2 regions of the Lysinibacillus sp. NPDC093210 genome follow, and region 2 is predicted to be linked to the other one. Evidence: predicted binding sites of a transcription regulator. Region 2 holds the regulator's gene; the other holds the start of a gene.

Region 1 (7,988 bases), on a different contig from region 2:
TATTTTTTCAATTAAATGAGCATCACTTTTATCATGTAGTTTTAGGTACTTTCCAAATACATCAGGGAAAACAAACATTTTATTTTCCGAGGCAAAATGTATTTCAATAATAGACTCATTATGTTTAACTATACTACCCATGCCAAAACGCTTATGTGTAACTTTTTTATTGATTAGATTCATTATTCTAATCCTCCTTTTGGAATAAAAACGCGGTTACTATTAGATAGTAAATTAATTAGTTAATTCAACAACACATTATCTTAAAAGCTCAAATAACTGTTTTAATTTTTTCCTTTTTACTTAATAAAGGATATAAAAAAAACGTATCCAAATTCTATCTGCAAAAAAGGTCAGTGGAATTCGAAATACGATTTGAAAAAAACAACTATAAGACTATTATAACATTTTTTTAAAAAATCACAAATTTATTATTGACACCAAGTTTTATTATGATGTAAAATTAAAAATTATTCTCTAAATCCTCATGAAATAATTTTCAAATAAGAACCTTATAAAAAGGCTCGAAACCTCTGGAAATCCTCTATAAAAAACTGTTTTCCGTTGATAAGCATAGGATATCCTCATGAAATAAATCAATGATATTCTTCAATTAAGCTCCAAATAAAAAGACCCCAATTTAGCAAAAGTTATTTGCAAAATCAGGATCTGTAAGGAAATTTTTTACTTTTCAAATTATATAGTAAAGCTTATAAATTATCCGAATTGTTAAGGAATTGTATGTGTACCCCATTATTAAGATAACTCCAACCACGCAACCGCTTCACAATGTGTGGAGTGTGGGAACATATCGACTGGTTGGATTTCCTGTGTTTTGTATCCGCCATCTTCTAAAATGCGAAGGTCACGTGCGAGTGTAGCAGGGTTACATGATACATAAACAACCCGTTTTGGACGTTGTTCTAAAATTGTTTGTAAAAGTGCTTCATCGCATCCTTTACGTGGTGGGTCTACAACAAGGACATCTGCTTCTTTACCTTCCTTATACCAGCGTGGAATCACTTCCTCTGCAGGGCCTGCCTCGAAGTACGTATTGGTAAAGCCGTTAAGCTCTGCATTGCGTTTTGCATCTTCTATTGCTTGTGGTACGATTTCGACACCCATAACAGCCTTCGCTTTTTGAGCTAGGAATAAAGAAATTGTACCGATGCCACAATAGGCATCAATGACACGTTCATGACCTTGTAAATCAGCATAGTCTAGCGCTTGCTTGTATAGCACTTCCGTTTGCTGAGGATTTACTTGGTAGAACGAGCGTGCTGAAATTTCAAAGCGCACATCACCGATCGTATCAATGATTACATCATTGCCCCAAAGGTTGATCGTTTCATCACCAAAAATAACGTTTGTTTTATCGCTATTGATGTTTTGCATTATGGATGTAACGTTTGGCAATAGTTTTAATATGCTCGCTACAGCCGCTTCTTTTTGCGGGAATTTTTTCTTTTTCGTAACGAGTACGACCATAATCTCACCTGTTGCACGTGCCGTACGGATAACGACGTGACGCAGCATCCCTTCATGTGAGGCTTCATTATAAGGTTGTATACCGATTACCGTTAATTCTTTTTTTAGTCCTGAAAGAATTGCGTCCGCTTCGCCTGTTTGAATTAAACAGCGGTCCATATCAACAATTGTATGGGATTTCGTTTTGTAGAAACCAGCAATGACTTGTCCCGCGTCATTTGTAGAAAATGGAATTTGAGCTTTATTGCGATATTGCCAAGGCTCCTCCATCCCCTTCACTGGTAAAACTGGTGCGTCAATTTTGCCTAAGCGTTGCATAACATTACGCACCATATTTTCCTTCCACTTTAACTGCCCCTCGTACGATAGGTGCTGCAACTGACAGCCACCGCATTGCTTAAAATAATCGCAAGGTGCATCTACTCGATCAGGTGAAGGTTTAATTATTTCTATCACCTTTGCAAAGCCATAATTTTTTAGCGTTTTTAAAACATGAATTTCTGCTGTTTCATTCGGTAAAGCACCTTGAATAAATAATGGATAGCCATCGACTTTTGCGACGCCATTGCCATCATGTGTTAAATCTTCTATATAAACTGTGAGTTGTTCATTCTTTTTTACGGGTGCTGACATTCGTACATCCTCCATTTCAATCTTCTTATTGTAGCATGTGATAGCGGAGGAAAAAAGAACAAGGCATGAATTTATCACGCTATTCTACTTGAACAACTATGACTCGCAATGTGAACGAGCTCCCGTTTTCCTTAGCGTATCTTCATTTGATAGTTAACCTTAGCACAGACAGTGCTAAAAAAGAGCCGCTAGTCGCGACTCTTTTCATTATTTTTCGTTATATAATCATCTTTTGGTGCCCACCAGAACATAACAATAATCCCGATAACGACAACAATAAAGGGTGCATAAAACATTAAAAACTTTTCCATCGCTATAACCTCCTATGCATGATGGTCTTCTTTCCCTGTCACATAATTTTTGTTGAATAAGAATAATTTCAACAATAAATATAATGAAGGTAGAAGCAGGCATAATCCTAAAACAAATACGATGACTAACGCAATGGCCATTTGTGTGTTTGTAAAGCTATCATAAATCGTCAAATATGGATACAGTAAATATGGATATTGTGCGATACCATAAGCGAAAAATGCTACCGCGAACTGAGCGATTAATAGTCCTACAGCAAGCCCATAATTTTTTCGCATCCATAACAATATGACAGTAATAATAAATAATACTGCGGAAATAGCAAACATCCACCATAAGTTAACCATATGCTGATAGCTTTCAGGGTTAATCGATTTCATTTCATACATAATCCCAAGTGCACTAATCATTAAGGGTGCTGCCCAAACTAATGCATATTTTCGCATTAAGTTTGTGGCCTCTACATCTGTTGCCTTATGTGCATACCATGTTAAAAATACTGCGGATATATAAAGGACAGCTGCTATGCTTAATACGACAATACTCCAAGCAAATGTACTCGTATATAGTGTCCAATAATTTAATACTGGTTGACCTTCCACCATATCTACATAGCCGCCACCTGCAATAGCAAATACTACAGATAATGATGCTGGAATAAGTAAACCTGTTAAGCCATATGTCAGAGAATACCCAATATGTCCACGTGCACCATACGATTCAAATGCATAGTACGAGCCACGAATCGCAAGCAGCACTAATGAAATACTTACCGGTACAAGCAAAATTGTTCCATAGTAAAATGCTGTTTGAGGGAAAAACCCTACAATCCCAACAAAGAAAAACACTAGAAAGACATTCGTTACTTCCCATACAGGCGATAAATATCGTTTAATAATATTCGTTATGATATGGTTTTTCCCAATAAGGAGACTGTAAGCATTGAAAAAACCTGCACCAAAATCAATGGATGCGACCATCACATAACCAAAAAGGAAAATCCACAAGACTGAAATTCCTAATATTTCTAATGTCATATGATGTCACCGCCTTTTTCTATATTCCGATCTTCAATTTCACGCTCAATCGGGTTCTTTTTAAACATGCGAATTAATACAACGGTACTACCGATTCCAAGTACGGCATAAACACCTGAGAATAAAAGCATCATTAAATCCACATGATCGCTCGTTGTTGCTCCCTCTGGTGTTCGCATAATACCGTATAATATCCACGGTTGACGACCAACCTCCGCAAGCCACCAACCTGCTTCAATCGCAATTATGGACAGTGGCGCACCGGCAACAATAATCCATTTATATAACCGTGAATGAATAAATCGCCAACGACGTAGTTTCCCTACTACATAAACTAAGGATACTAATGCCATAAACATGCCGATAAAGACCATGATGTTAAACAGATAGTGAATATAAAGCGGTGGTCGGTCTTCCTCCGCATATTGATCTAAACCTATCACTTCTGCATTTGGATTATTAGCTGCCAGAATACTTAATGCATAAGGTACTTTAATAGCATACTTTACTTCCTCGCCATCCAGCACACCGAATAAAATAAGTGACGCTTTATCTGTTGTTTCAAAATGCCATTCTGCCGCAGCTAATTTTTCTGGTTGGTATTCCGCTAAGTATTTGCCTGAGAAGTCGCCTATTATTGCAGCTGAAATCGATGTAACCAGACCAATCTTCATTAATAAAAATAATGATTTTTTATGGTAAATATGATCAGAGCCTCTAAGCATACGATAGCCTGCAATTGCTGCCAACACAAATGCTGATGTCATGTAGGCTGTTACAAGCACATGCGCTACTTTAGTTGGCATAGCTGGGTTAAACATTGCTAAAAATGGTTGAATATTAACGAGCTGACCGTCCACTATGTCAAAGCCTTGTGGTGCGTTCATAAAGGCATTCACGATTGTTATAAAAACAGCAGACATGGATGCACCTAAAGCAACAGGAATTAGAAGGAGCATATGTTTTTTCTGACTATCGAAACGATCCCAAGTGTATAAGTAGATACCTAAGAAAATGGCTTCAAAGAAGAATGCAAAGGTTTCCATAAAGAGCGGTAATGCTATAGTTTGCCCTGCAAGTTGCATAAAATTCGGCCATAGTAACGATAATTGTAATCCGATAGCTGTACCTGTAACGACCCCTACAGCAACGGTAATAACGAAACCTCGTGCCCAACGTCGTGCCATTAAAATATAATGCTCATCATTCTTTTTATATCCAGTCCATTGCGCAATCATAATCATTAACGGCACGCCGACACCAATCGTTGCATAAATGATATGGAACGATAACGTAAGCTCCGTTAATGCACGACTCCAAAAGACTGCTGATTCATTAATCATCTCAATACCCTCCTAACTACCAAATATTCTTCCCAGTATGGAAAGTAGCATGATAATTGCAACACCAAAGCTTAACCAAATAAGCTTTCTTTCCTGTGACTTATACAAATTGCACCACTTCCTTTCCTTATCCATACCCATATTTTCCACTATTTCAACGCAAAAAACCTTTAAAATGGACCGAAACTTCGGCCTATTATAAAGGTTTCAAATTTTGTTCATTTAATATACGCATATTCGCCAAACATTTTTCTTAATTCGTTCACAACCCCAATTTATGAGGGGATTATAAACAAATAAGTGTAAATTTCCAAAACTTATTTACACTTATCTGCAAATGTTCCATAAGAGTAGTTTAAATTCGATCTTCTTCACGAATATCTTCAATTGGTACAAAAATTTCAATATGGCGCTTCAAATTTTCAAATGTTGCAGGTGCATCTCCACCATATTCGCCATCTAGATTTAAATGCACTTCGTTTTCCGTCGTAACTTTCACAACACTTGCCTTTTTATAAATAACACGATCATCCTTTAAATGTTCGCCTCGCAACGCCATTGCCGCAAGCTGAATAAATTCTGGAAGGCTCACTTTTTTCAATACTAATAATGTAAAGTAACCGTCGTTTATGCTCGCATCTGGCGCAAGCTTTTCAAAGCCTCCAACAGAATTCGTTAAGCCACATAAAAACATCATTGCATCTCCATCAAATACTTCACCATCATATTCAATACGCATATGTGATGCCTTAATAGATGGAATCATTTCAACCGCTTTTAAATAGTAAGCTAACTGCCCTAGCATTGTTTTCATTTTGCTCGGCACTTCGTACGTTAGCTCAGTAATACGCCCCCCAGCAGCGATATTGATGAAATAGCGTTCTCCATTTAACAATCCAACATCAACTGGTAAGGTATCGCCTTTAATAATAATATCAACGGCTTCATCAATATTTCGTGGAATATGGACGGCACGTGCAAAATCATTCGTTGTTCCCATTGGGATTAAGCCAATCTTTGGACGTTTATCAAATTGGCCTACACCAGAAACAACCTCATTTAACGTCCCATCTCCACCAACTGCTATGATAATATCAAATCCACGTTCTACTGCGTTTTTTGCTGCTTCTATAGCATCGCCTTCACAAGTTGTTGCGTGACAGGATGTCTCATAGCCTGCCACCTCTAGTTTCTCCAATACTTCTGGTAAATGCTTTTTAAACGCTTCCCGACCAGATGTAGGATTATAAATGATTCTTGCTCGTTTCATAACATACCTTCCTGCTTCATAAGATTCTAATACTTTCAACGAATAAACCATTGAAATGTTGCACTGATGATTTAATACACAGTTCTACGCCTTGCAAATCAAATTCACCATATGCTTCCAATACGCCAGTATGAGCGCGTATTGTACGTTATACCATCGCTTAAGGAAATTGCTCCTTTATTGCAATGCTGCTGTTACATGTTTTTTGAAATCTTCGTATACATATGTCCAATTTGCTTGATTTGTAATATTATCTTCACGTATTTCAGTGTAAAGTGCTTTTTGTGCTTCTTCAAAAGTTGGGTCTTCTTTGTCCGGTAATGTAGCTCTTTTCTTCACAACAATATCCTGTAACTCAGGCGCACGTGGTCCCCATTTACCTATAACTTGACCTGATTCATTAAGTAAAATATACATTGGAATTGCACGGCCACCGTTTGTTAAGTAACGGTCGATTAAATCTGTATCTGCATCGCGTAAAACAGTACGCATATCTAATCCAGCTACCTCCGCAACACGGCGAATAATTGGATTATTTAACATCGCATCTCCGCACCAATCTTCAGTAATTGTTAGAATTTTAGGTTGCTTGTCTTTTAATAAAGCTACAAAACCATCGTTCATTGGTACTTCAAAGCCATCATAAATACGGAAGCTATCTTCTTTAAGCGTTGTCATGTTATCCATATATTGTTGAATTGAAATGGCTTCTTCAAAATATTGTTGTTCAGTTTTCATATACTTATCCCCTTTTTAAATGAAGTGTTTGTTCTATTCTATATTTTGCTATGAATACTCTTTTTAGACAACTATTTAGTGTTACGATTTGTTAGTATGTACAATCTTTGCATTTAAAAAGCCAAGAAAGTGAATTCACTCTCTTGACTCATTGTAATAACAAAAAATTAGCGTTTTGCAATTTCTTGTTGTAATAATTTGTTGACCATTGGTGGGTTCGCTTGGCCTTTTGTAGCTTTCATAATTTGTCCAACTAAGAAGCCAATTGCACGATCCTTACCGTTTTTGAAGTCTTCGATCGATTGTGCATTGTTATCTAATACTTCTGTTACGATTGCTAATAATGCACCCTCATCCGAAATTTGAACTAATCCTTTTGCCTTCACGATGTCATTAGCTGAACCGCCGTTTTCGACTAACTCAGTAAATACTTTTTTACCGATTTTAGAAGAAATTGTACCGTCCGTAATCAAATTCACCATGCCTGCAAGGTTTTCTGGAGTTAACGCAGTATCTTTAAGATCTTTTTGTTCAGCATTTAAATATGCAGAAACATCACCCATCAACCAGTTTGCAGAAAGTTTTGCATCTGCACCTTCAGCTATCATCGCTTCAAAGAAATCTGAAATTTCTTTAGAAATAACAAGAACGCCTGCATCATAAGGAGTTAATCCTAATTCTTCAACATAACGTTTTTTACGGGCATCTGGAAGTTCAGGAATCTCTGATTTTACGCGTTCTAACCACTCATCGTCGATTGACAGACGCACTAAGTCTGGCTCTGGGAAGTAACGATAATCATCTGTTCCTTCTTTAACACGCATTAAAATAGTTTTACCTGTTTTTTCATCAAAGCGACGCGTTTCTTGATCAATCACGCCACCTGACAGTAATACATCCGCTTGACGTAACTCTTCGTGCTCAATACCACGACGTACGTAGTTAAATGAGTTAAGGTTTTTAAGCTCTGTTTTTGTACCGAATTCTTTTTGGCCATATGGGCGAATCGAAATGTTGGCATCACAGCGCAGTGAACCTTCTTCCATTTTACAGTCTGAAACATCTGTATATTGGATAATTGATTTTAATTTTTCAAGGTAAGCATACGCTTCGTTTGCTGTGCGAAGATCTGGCTCAGAAACGATTTCTACAAGCGGTGTACCTTGA
Region 2 (7,988 bases):
TAGCGCCGATGGTAGTTGGGGGCTTCCCCCTGTGAGAGTAGGACGTCGCTAGGCAATTAAAACAGTCAGCTGTGTGCTGACTGTTATTTTTATATTTTTTTACAAAAAAGGTCAATAAAAATACTTGAAAATATAAAAATAGTATTGTGCTTTTATATATAATATGTTATATTTATATATGTCTTAAAGAGGTCCCGTGGTGTAGCGGTTAACATGCCTGCCTGTCACGCAGGAGATCGCCGGTTCGATCCCGGTCGGGACCGCCATTTATTAAATATACAGTTCTTATGATATGAATATATCGTAAGGGCTTTTTTTATTTTGAACTGAGAATTAGCAGAAGTGCTGATATTACTACGATTGGGGCACTATATTGGTGCGTGTAGCATATCTATAGTAAGTAAAGGTTTTTCAAGAGAGGATGGAGATGTGTCCAGGCGAAATTACACTATTGGCAAGCGATTACATTATGGCAGCTTGCTATTAATGATTTATGTCTTTCTAGTTGGCTGTGGAGATCCAATTATTGATATAGAAGAAGCGAATTCGTATCATTGGCAAAAACATATGAATGAAAATGAATTTGAGCAATTAAAGCAAGGTATGTCCTATATGGAAGTAGTTGAAATTGCTGGCGGTGGCGCTAGTGAGATGATTCGAAATAATTATTATCAATGGAATGATGAAATACTATTAACACAAGCTTATATAGTTCAATTTAAAGATGATAAATTAGTAGGGAAAGAGGTTATTGCTGTGAAGGGATATTCAACAAGGGAGTAAACACGTCTTCGACATAGAGACGTGTTTATTTTTTTGAAATTAACCCGATACTTTGAACATTTGCGTGTCTTTCGGTAAACTAGAAGTAATGAGCTAGGAGAGGACATAGAGATGAAATTTGAAAAAATAATGAATTCACTAGAAGATACAGAGCATTTTGCCATGAAGCTAGCAAATTTACTTGTGGCACAAGATACAATTACATTAGAGGGCGACTTAGGTGCTGGGAAGACGACATTTACAAAAGCTTTAGCAAAAGGGTTAGGTGTAACTAGAACGGTTAATAGCCCTACATTTACTATTGTGAAACAATATGAAGGCCGTTTACCCTTTAATCATTTGGATGTATATCGTTTGGCTGAAAGTGATGAGGATCTTGGGTGGGACGAGCTATTTTATGGTGATGCGGTATCCGTTATCGAGTGGGCACATTTAATTGAACCGGATTTACCTAAAGAGCGTTTAGGAATTGAAATTTACCGTGTTAGTGAATACGAACGACGATTTGTGTTAATGCCTTATGGCAAGCGATATGAGGCAATATGTGAGGAGCTAATGAAATGATTTGGTTGGGAATTGAAACAGCGAATGCGCCACTTTCTGTTGCAGTTGTTAAGGATGGAAAAGTGTTGGCAGAGGTTGTACAAAATATAAAATTAACGCATTCTGCAGGAGCAATGCCAGCAATTGAAACGATACTAGCTAATGTTGGTGTAAAGCCAAATGAGTTAGATGCAATTGCTGTATCAGAAGGGCCAGGGTCATATACAGGTGTACGAATTGGAGTAACGCTTGCTAAAACATTGGCATGGACATTACAGAAGCCATTAGTCGGTGTTTCAAGCTTAAAAGTATTAGCAACAAATGCAGCGCTTTTTGAAGGACTAATATGTCCTATATTTGATGCACGTCGTGGCAATGTATACACAGCTGTTTATAAAGGGTCAGAGCTGGATGTAGTTATAGAGGATTATCATGATCATATTGAAGGACTGTTAGGCCGTTTGAAGGCTTTAGATGCACCTATATTATTTATAGGAGTAGATGTCGATCTATTTTGGGATAAAATTGTTGAAGTCCTTGGACATAATGCGTATCGTGCACCTCTTCATGAGGACTTGCCACGTGCGAGTGCAGCCATTAGTTTAGCAAGCACAGCGAAATTACCGAGTGTGGAGGAAGTACATCATTTTACTCCGCAATATAAACGTATTGCTGAGGCTGAAGCAAACTGGTTAAAAGAGCAAAAGGAGAAAGCACATGAGTAGTAATATAATGTATCGTAAAATGGTATCGGAGGATGTACCAGCGGTTTATGCGATTGAACTTGCTACATTCCCAACGCCATGGACATTGGATTCTTTTTACTATGAGATGCATGAAAATCAATATGCACACTATGTTTTAGCAGTAGATGAAAACAATAGCATAATAGGTTTTTGTGGAATGTGGATGGTCATAGATGCGGCTCAAATTACAAATGTGGCTGTTACAGAGGCAGCTCGTGGTCGAGGAATTGGAGAAGGCTTAATGCGGGAAGCGATGCGTATTGCACGAGAGCACGGAATGGACGTTATGAGTCTAGAGGTACGTGAAACGAATACGGTGGCACAAAATCTTTATCGCAAGCTTGCCTTCCAAGATGGTGGCATACGTAAAGGTTACTATACAGATAATGGGGAGGATGCCCTAGTCATGTGGGTGAATTTATAATGGAAAATCGAGTTATTTTAGCAATTGAGTCTAGCTGTGATGAAACGGCAGCAGCTGTTATTCGTAATGGTTCTGAAATTGTTTCAAATGTAGTTGCTTCACAAATTGAGAGTCATAAGCGTTTTGGTGGCGTTGTACCCGAGATTGCATCACGTCACCATGTAGAGCAAATTACGGTTGTTATTGAAGAGGCATTAAGACAAGCAAATATGCAGCCATCTGATCTAGATGCAGTAGCTGTTACAGAAGGTCCTGGTCTGGTAGGGGCACTGTTAATTGGCATTAACGCAGCAAAAGCGTTTGCATTTGCTAACAATGTACCGATTTTGGGCGTACATCATATTGCAGGTCATATTTATGCCAATGCACTTGTCCAACCAATGGAGTTTCCACTATTAGCCCTTGTAGTATCAGGGGGACATACGGAGCTTGTTTATATGAAAGAACATGGCTCATTTGAAGTAATTGGAGAAACGCGGGATGATGCGGCAGGGGAAGCCTATGACAAAGTTGCACGCGTGTTAGGCTTACCATATCCAGGAGGTCCTCGTATAGATCAATTAGCACATGAAGGTCAAGAAGCAGTTGCTTTTCCACGTGTATGGCTTGAGGAACAATCCTATGATTTTAGCTTTAGCGGTTTAAAATCAGCAGTTATTAATTATAAGCACAATATGGATCAACGTGGTGAAGAGATTTCTCCAACAGCTGTTGCAAAAGGCTTTCAGGAAAGTGTAGTTGAAGTACTTACTGCAAAAACATTGCGTGCAGCGCGCGAATATAAAGTTAAGCAAGTAATCGCAGCAGGTGGTGTAGCTGCTAATAAAGGTTTGCGTACATCCCTTGAGGCGATTTTTTCTAAAGAGGGTATTCCCTTTTTTGTACCACCATTGAAATTATGTACAGACAATGCAGCAATGATAGGGGCTGCTGCAACCCCGATGTTTGAAGCAGGTATTCGAGGAAATATGATGATGAATGGTCGCCCAGGTATGGAATTGAAATCATGGGTTGAGTAAGCACTTGAGAGATGGCTCAGAGTTTGATCTGAGTCGTCTCTTTTTTTATTTTTATAAAAATATTATGGCATATAAAAACATGAATAATGCTAGAAAATATAAACGTATATTAGAAAAATAATTAATTGACAAATTTTTCAGAAAATTATCCACAGGAAGTGTTAAAAAAGTGCATAAAAAAACTGCGAACATTCGTACTTATGCACAAATTGTGGATAACTTGTGCATAAGTTGTGATTATTCTATATATAGTAGCCCATTTTACACAGAACCATGTGGATTAAATAATTTGAAATTGTGGACAGTGTGGAAAAGTCTGTTGATATGTTGGTATTACTAGTTTTATAGTGTGTATAAAGTTGTGGGCATTTTTTGTCGAAAAATAGCACTTGACCAATATATATGAAAAATAAAGGCGAGTAAAGAAAAAAGCCATATGACATAGCATATGACTTTTCTAGATTTTATAAAATAATATTTTCTAGTTCCTCATTTAGCTCGAGCCATTCCATTTCAATGACTTCATGCTGCTCTTTTATAGATGCTAACTCACCTTGTAGTTGTGAAATTTTCTCATGGTCAGTGAAAATTTCAGGGTCACAGAGAGCTTCTTCTAAACGAGCGATTTCAGTAGCTGCCTTTTGCATGTTGACCTCTAATTCTTCTATTGAACGTCTAATTTGGCGCTCACGTTTTTTTGCTTCTCTATCTATTTTGGAGGTAGAGGTCTTTTCAGTAGCTGTAGCTTGTATTTGCGGCTGAGAAGCAGCCTTCATTTGAGCAATTTCAAAAAGTTCCTGTTTTTTCTCAAGAAAATAATCATAATCACCTAAATACTCAAAAGAACCTTCACCAGATAGCTCAACAACTTTCGTTGCAATGCGATTAATAAAATATCGGTCATGCGATACGAATAGGAGCGTTCCGGGATAATCAATTAAGGCATTTTCCAACACTTCTTTACTATCTAAATCTAAGTGGTTGGTAGGCTCATCGAGAATTAAGAAATTCGCCTTTTGCATCATTAACTTTGCCAATGCCAACCGAGCCTTCTCACCACCAGATAAAGAGTTGACGGCTTTATCTACATCTTCTCCACTGAATAGAAAGCGACCAAGTACAGTGCGAATGTCTTTTTCATTCATTAACGGCCATTCATCCCATAATTCTTTTAAAACGCTTTTATTGCTAGATAGCTTTGCCTGTTCTTGGTCGTAGTAGCCAATTTGCACATTGGTACCATAACGAATATCCCCTGCAAGTGGTGATAAATCTTTGACAATCGTTTTTAATAATGTTGATTTACCAACACCATTTGGTCCAACTAGTGCGATGCGATCTTCGCGAAAAGTTCGTAGTGTAATGCCACTAGATATTTGCTTGTCACCGTAGCCCACAGCTAAGGAGTCAATTGAGAGCACATCATTGCCACTTTGTCTTTCTATTGTAAAGCCAAAGCTAGCTGATTTTTCGTTACCGTCAGGAGAGTCCATCCATTCCGTACGTTCGAGCATTTTGCGTCGGCTTTGTGCCATCTTTGTCGTAGAGGCACGTGCTATGTTTTTTTGAATAAAATCCTCAAGCTTTGCTTTCTCATCTTGCTGTCGTTCAAACATTTTTACATCGCGCTCATAGTTTTTCGCCTTTTCGTCTAAATAAGCACTGTAGTTTCCAGTGTATTTCGTAACGCGATGACGAGAAACTTCATAGACGATGGAGACAACTTGGTCTAAGAAGTAACGGTCATGTGAAACGATTAAAATAGCGCCTTCATAGCCTTTTAAATAAGTCTCTAACCAAGATAGTGTTTCAATATCTAAATGGTTTGTAGGCTCATCTAGAATTAATAAATCTGGCTTACTTAATAGAAGCTTTGCAAGAGCTAAACGAGTTCGTTGACCTCCTGACAATGAGCTAATCGCTTTTTCATAATCCTCTGGGTAAAATTGCATACCATGAAGAACAGAACGCGTATCAGATTCGTATTGATAGCCTCCTGCATCTTTAAAATCATGCTGTAATTGGTCATATTCGGACATGACCTTTGCATACATTTCTGGATTTTCGTAAACCGTTGGATCAGCCATTTGCTGTTCAAGGGAGCGTAATGTTTTTTCCTGCCCAAGAAGCGGTTCGAAAATTGTCATCATTTCGTCCCAAATTGATAAAGTTGAATTTAGACCCGCATGTTGTTCTAGATAGCCAACTTGTACACCCTTTGGAATAATAATATCCCCAGAATCATATGACAATTGACCAGCAATGATTTTTAGTAAAGTGGATTTTCCAGCTCCGTTACGTCCGACTAATGCTACACGATCACGGTGTTGTACTTCTAGTTTGACACCACTTAAAATTTCATCTGCAATAAAGGATTTATATAGTTGATTGACTTGTAATACAATCATTCTTGACACCTCAATTCTTTCTTAGTGTAAAGGATGACGGAATTGCTTGCAATGTCAGTGCTTTACTTATTCTATGCTGTCATGTAAGATTGAAACGATTTCTCTTTAGTTAGTGGCGTAAAACACGCCGTTAACTAAAGGGAAATCCTCCACTTTTATAAGTGGGTGATGAATATGATATGCATTGAACTGTGGGTTGAAACCCGTCTGAATCAAGTTAGCGGCCCAGCGGATGTCATAGATTTTATGAGGAGACTCTCAAGCATGCTTAAAAAATTCTAGATGCATGTACGCTGAAATGTAATTGATTCATATAAGCATGTTTCAAAATGAGTATTCAAATACGCTTAGGTGAATTTGATGTGTTTATAAGGAGGAAAAAGTTTGAAACAAGAAGTAAAAATTCCACAAGCCACAACTAAAAGACTTCCTCTTTACTATCGATTTATCCAAAACTTTGCGCAAGAAGGAATGGAACGTATTTCATCGAAGGAATTGAGCGAGGCGATGAAAATCGATTCTGCAACGATTCGTCGTGATTTTTCTTATTTCGGTGCGCTTGGCAAAAAGGGATATGGCTATGATGTTCAGCATCTATTGCAGTTTTTTAGCCAAACACTTGATCAGCATGAAACAACAAAAGTAGCGTTAATCGGTGTGGGGAACTTAGGGAATGCATTTTTAAAGTATAATTTCCAAAAAAATCATAATACTCATATTGTGGTTGCATTTGACTCAAAGGCACCAAAAGAAGGGAAAATGATAAGTAATATTCCCGTTTATCATCCTGATTTATTAGAAGAAAAGTATGCTGAATATGGAGCAGACCTTGCTATTTTAACAGTATCTTCGCGCTCTGCTCAAAAGATGGCTGATCGATTAGCAGCAATGAATGCAAAAGGCATTTTAAACTTTACGCCAGAGCGTATTACCGTACCAGATACTATGAAATTATTAACGATAGATTTGTCGGTAGAATTACAAGCGCTCATTTATTTAATACGAAATAGTGATAAATAAAGGTATTCACAATTTTGTAAACTGTTACAATTGATGGTGTTTAAACTATTGAAATAAATTCGCCAAACGAAAAAATTTAAGTTAAAATGATATATATATAAGAGGAGGTGGCTGCAATGGTTGTGCACTTAAGTGCTTTTACACCAGTTAGCCTAGTTATTATCGGTGTGGTTGCAATTCTAATATTCGGACCAAAGAAATTACCTGAGCTAGGTAAAGCAATGGGTTCTACACTTCGTGAATTTAAAAATGCAACAAAGGGTCTAGCTGATGACGATGACGATACAAAAAAGAAAATAATTGAACATAAAGAAAATGATAACGTTAAGTAAGTTAAGGATGTCAAGTTAATATGAATCCAAGAGAATTAACAGTCGTAGAGCATTTAGAAGAACTAAGAAAACGGCTCTTTATTTGCGCTGTTTTCTTTGTTATTGCACTTATAGTTGGCTTTTATCTAGCCGAACCAATTATTAAACATATTCAATATAGTAAAGAAGCAGAGCAACTAACTTTAAACGCGTTTAAAGTGACTGATCCCCTTGTCGTATACTTGCAAGTGACGGTCATTGTAGCGTTTGTTATAAGTTCTCCGTTGCTTCTTCATCAAATTTGGTTATTTATTACACCAGGTTTACATGAGACAGAACGTAAGGCTACTTTAAAATATATTCCATATTCGTTTTTTCTATTTTTAGCAGGAGCTTCATTTGCTTATTATGTTTTATTCCCATATGTCATGCACTTTATGATGGGCTTATCTGCGAATTTAGATATACAGCAAACAATTGGTATTAACGAATATTTCTCATTTTTGTTTCGCCTAGTCATGCCGTTCGGAATCATTTTTCAATTACCTGTTGTGACATTATTTTTAGCGCGGTTAGGTATATTAAATCCTGAATTGATGGTGAAATTCAGAAAGTATGCATATTTTGTGTTAATCGTTATTGCGGTATTTCTTGCACCACCAGACTTTATTTCTAACGTTATCGTAGCGATTCCGCTATTTTTAATTTATGAGATTAGTATTATCATTGCACGC

What was found. Region 2 encodes Rex, which represses fermentation and respiration genes when NADH is low (regulators of the CRP and FNR family bind a similar motif). Its sites were predicted from a motif close to TTGTGAAATATTTCACAA; they were not measured.
Region 1: the regulator Rex is predicted to act here: its motif matches at 5,064-5,081, upstream of ACIP9C_RS19800 (cytochrome ubiquinol oxidase subunit I).

Annotation. Positions count from the first base shown of each region.
Region 1 is NZ_JBIVOE010000010.1:27,215-35,202, reverse strand. Features, by position in the region: gene ACIP9C_RS19820 (malate synthase) at 1-183, opposite strand, end outside; gene rlmD (23S rRNA (uracil(1939)-C(5))-methyltransferase RlmD) at 757-2,121, opposite strand; gene cydS (cytochrome bd oxidase small subunit CydS family protein) at 2,310-2,432, opposite strand; gene ACIP9C_RS19805 (cytochrome d ubiquinol oxidase subunit II) at 2,445-3,470, opposite strand; gene ACIP9C_RS19800 (cytochrome ubiquinol oxidase subunit I) at 3,467-4,813, opposite strand; gene ACIP9C_RS19795 (diacylglycerol kinase) at 5,169-6,083, opposite strand; gene ACIP9C_RS19790 (thioredoxin family protein) at 6,261-6,821, opposite strand; gene gatB (Asp-tRNA(Asn)/Glu-tRNA(Gln) amidotransferase subunit GatB) at 6,989-7,988, opposite strand, start outside.
Region 2 is NZ_JBIVOE010000014.1:80,208-88,195, reverse strand. Features, by position in the region: partial or broken rRNA gene rrf (5S ribosomal RNA) at 1-54, shown strand, start outside; tRNA gene ACIP9C_RS22210 (tRNA-Asp) at 191-266, shown strand; gene ACIP9C_RS22205 (hypothetical protein) at 430-783, shown strand; gene tsaE (tRNA (adenosine(37)-N6)-threonylcarbamoyltransferase complex ATPase subunit type 1 TsaE) at 895-1,347, shown strand; gene tsaB (tRNA (adenosine(37)-N6)-threonylcarbamoyltransferase complex dimerization subunit type 1 TsaB) at 1,344-2,051, shown strand; gene rimI (ribosomal protein S18-alanine N-acetyltransferase) at 2,044-2,496, shown strand; gene tsaD (tRNA (adenosine(37)-N6)-threonylcarbamoyltransferase complex transferase subunit TsaD) at 2,496-3,515, shown strand; gene ACIP9C_RS22180 (ABC-F family ATP-binding cassette domain-containing protein) at 3,980-5,923, opposite strand; gene ACIP9C_RS22175 (redox-sensing transcriptional repressor Rex) at 6,308-6,943, shown strand; gene ACIP9C_RS22170 (twin-arginine translocase TatA/TatE family subunit) at 7,060-7,275, shown strand; gene tatC (twin-arginine translocase subunit TatC) at 7,296-7,988, shown strand, end outside.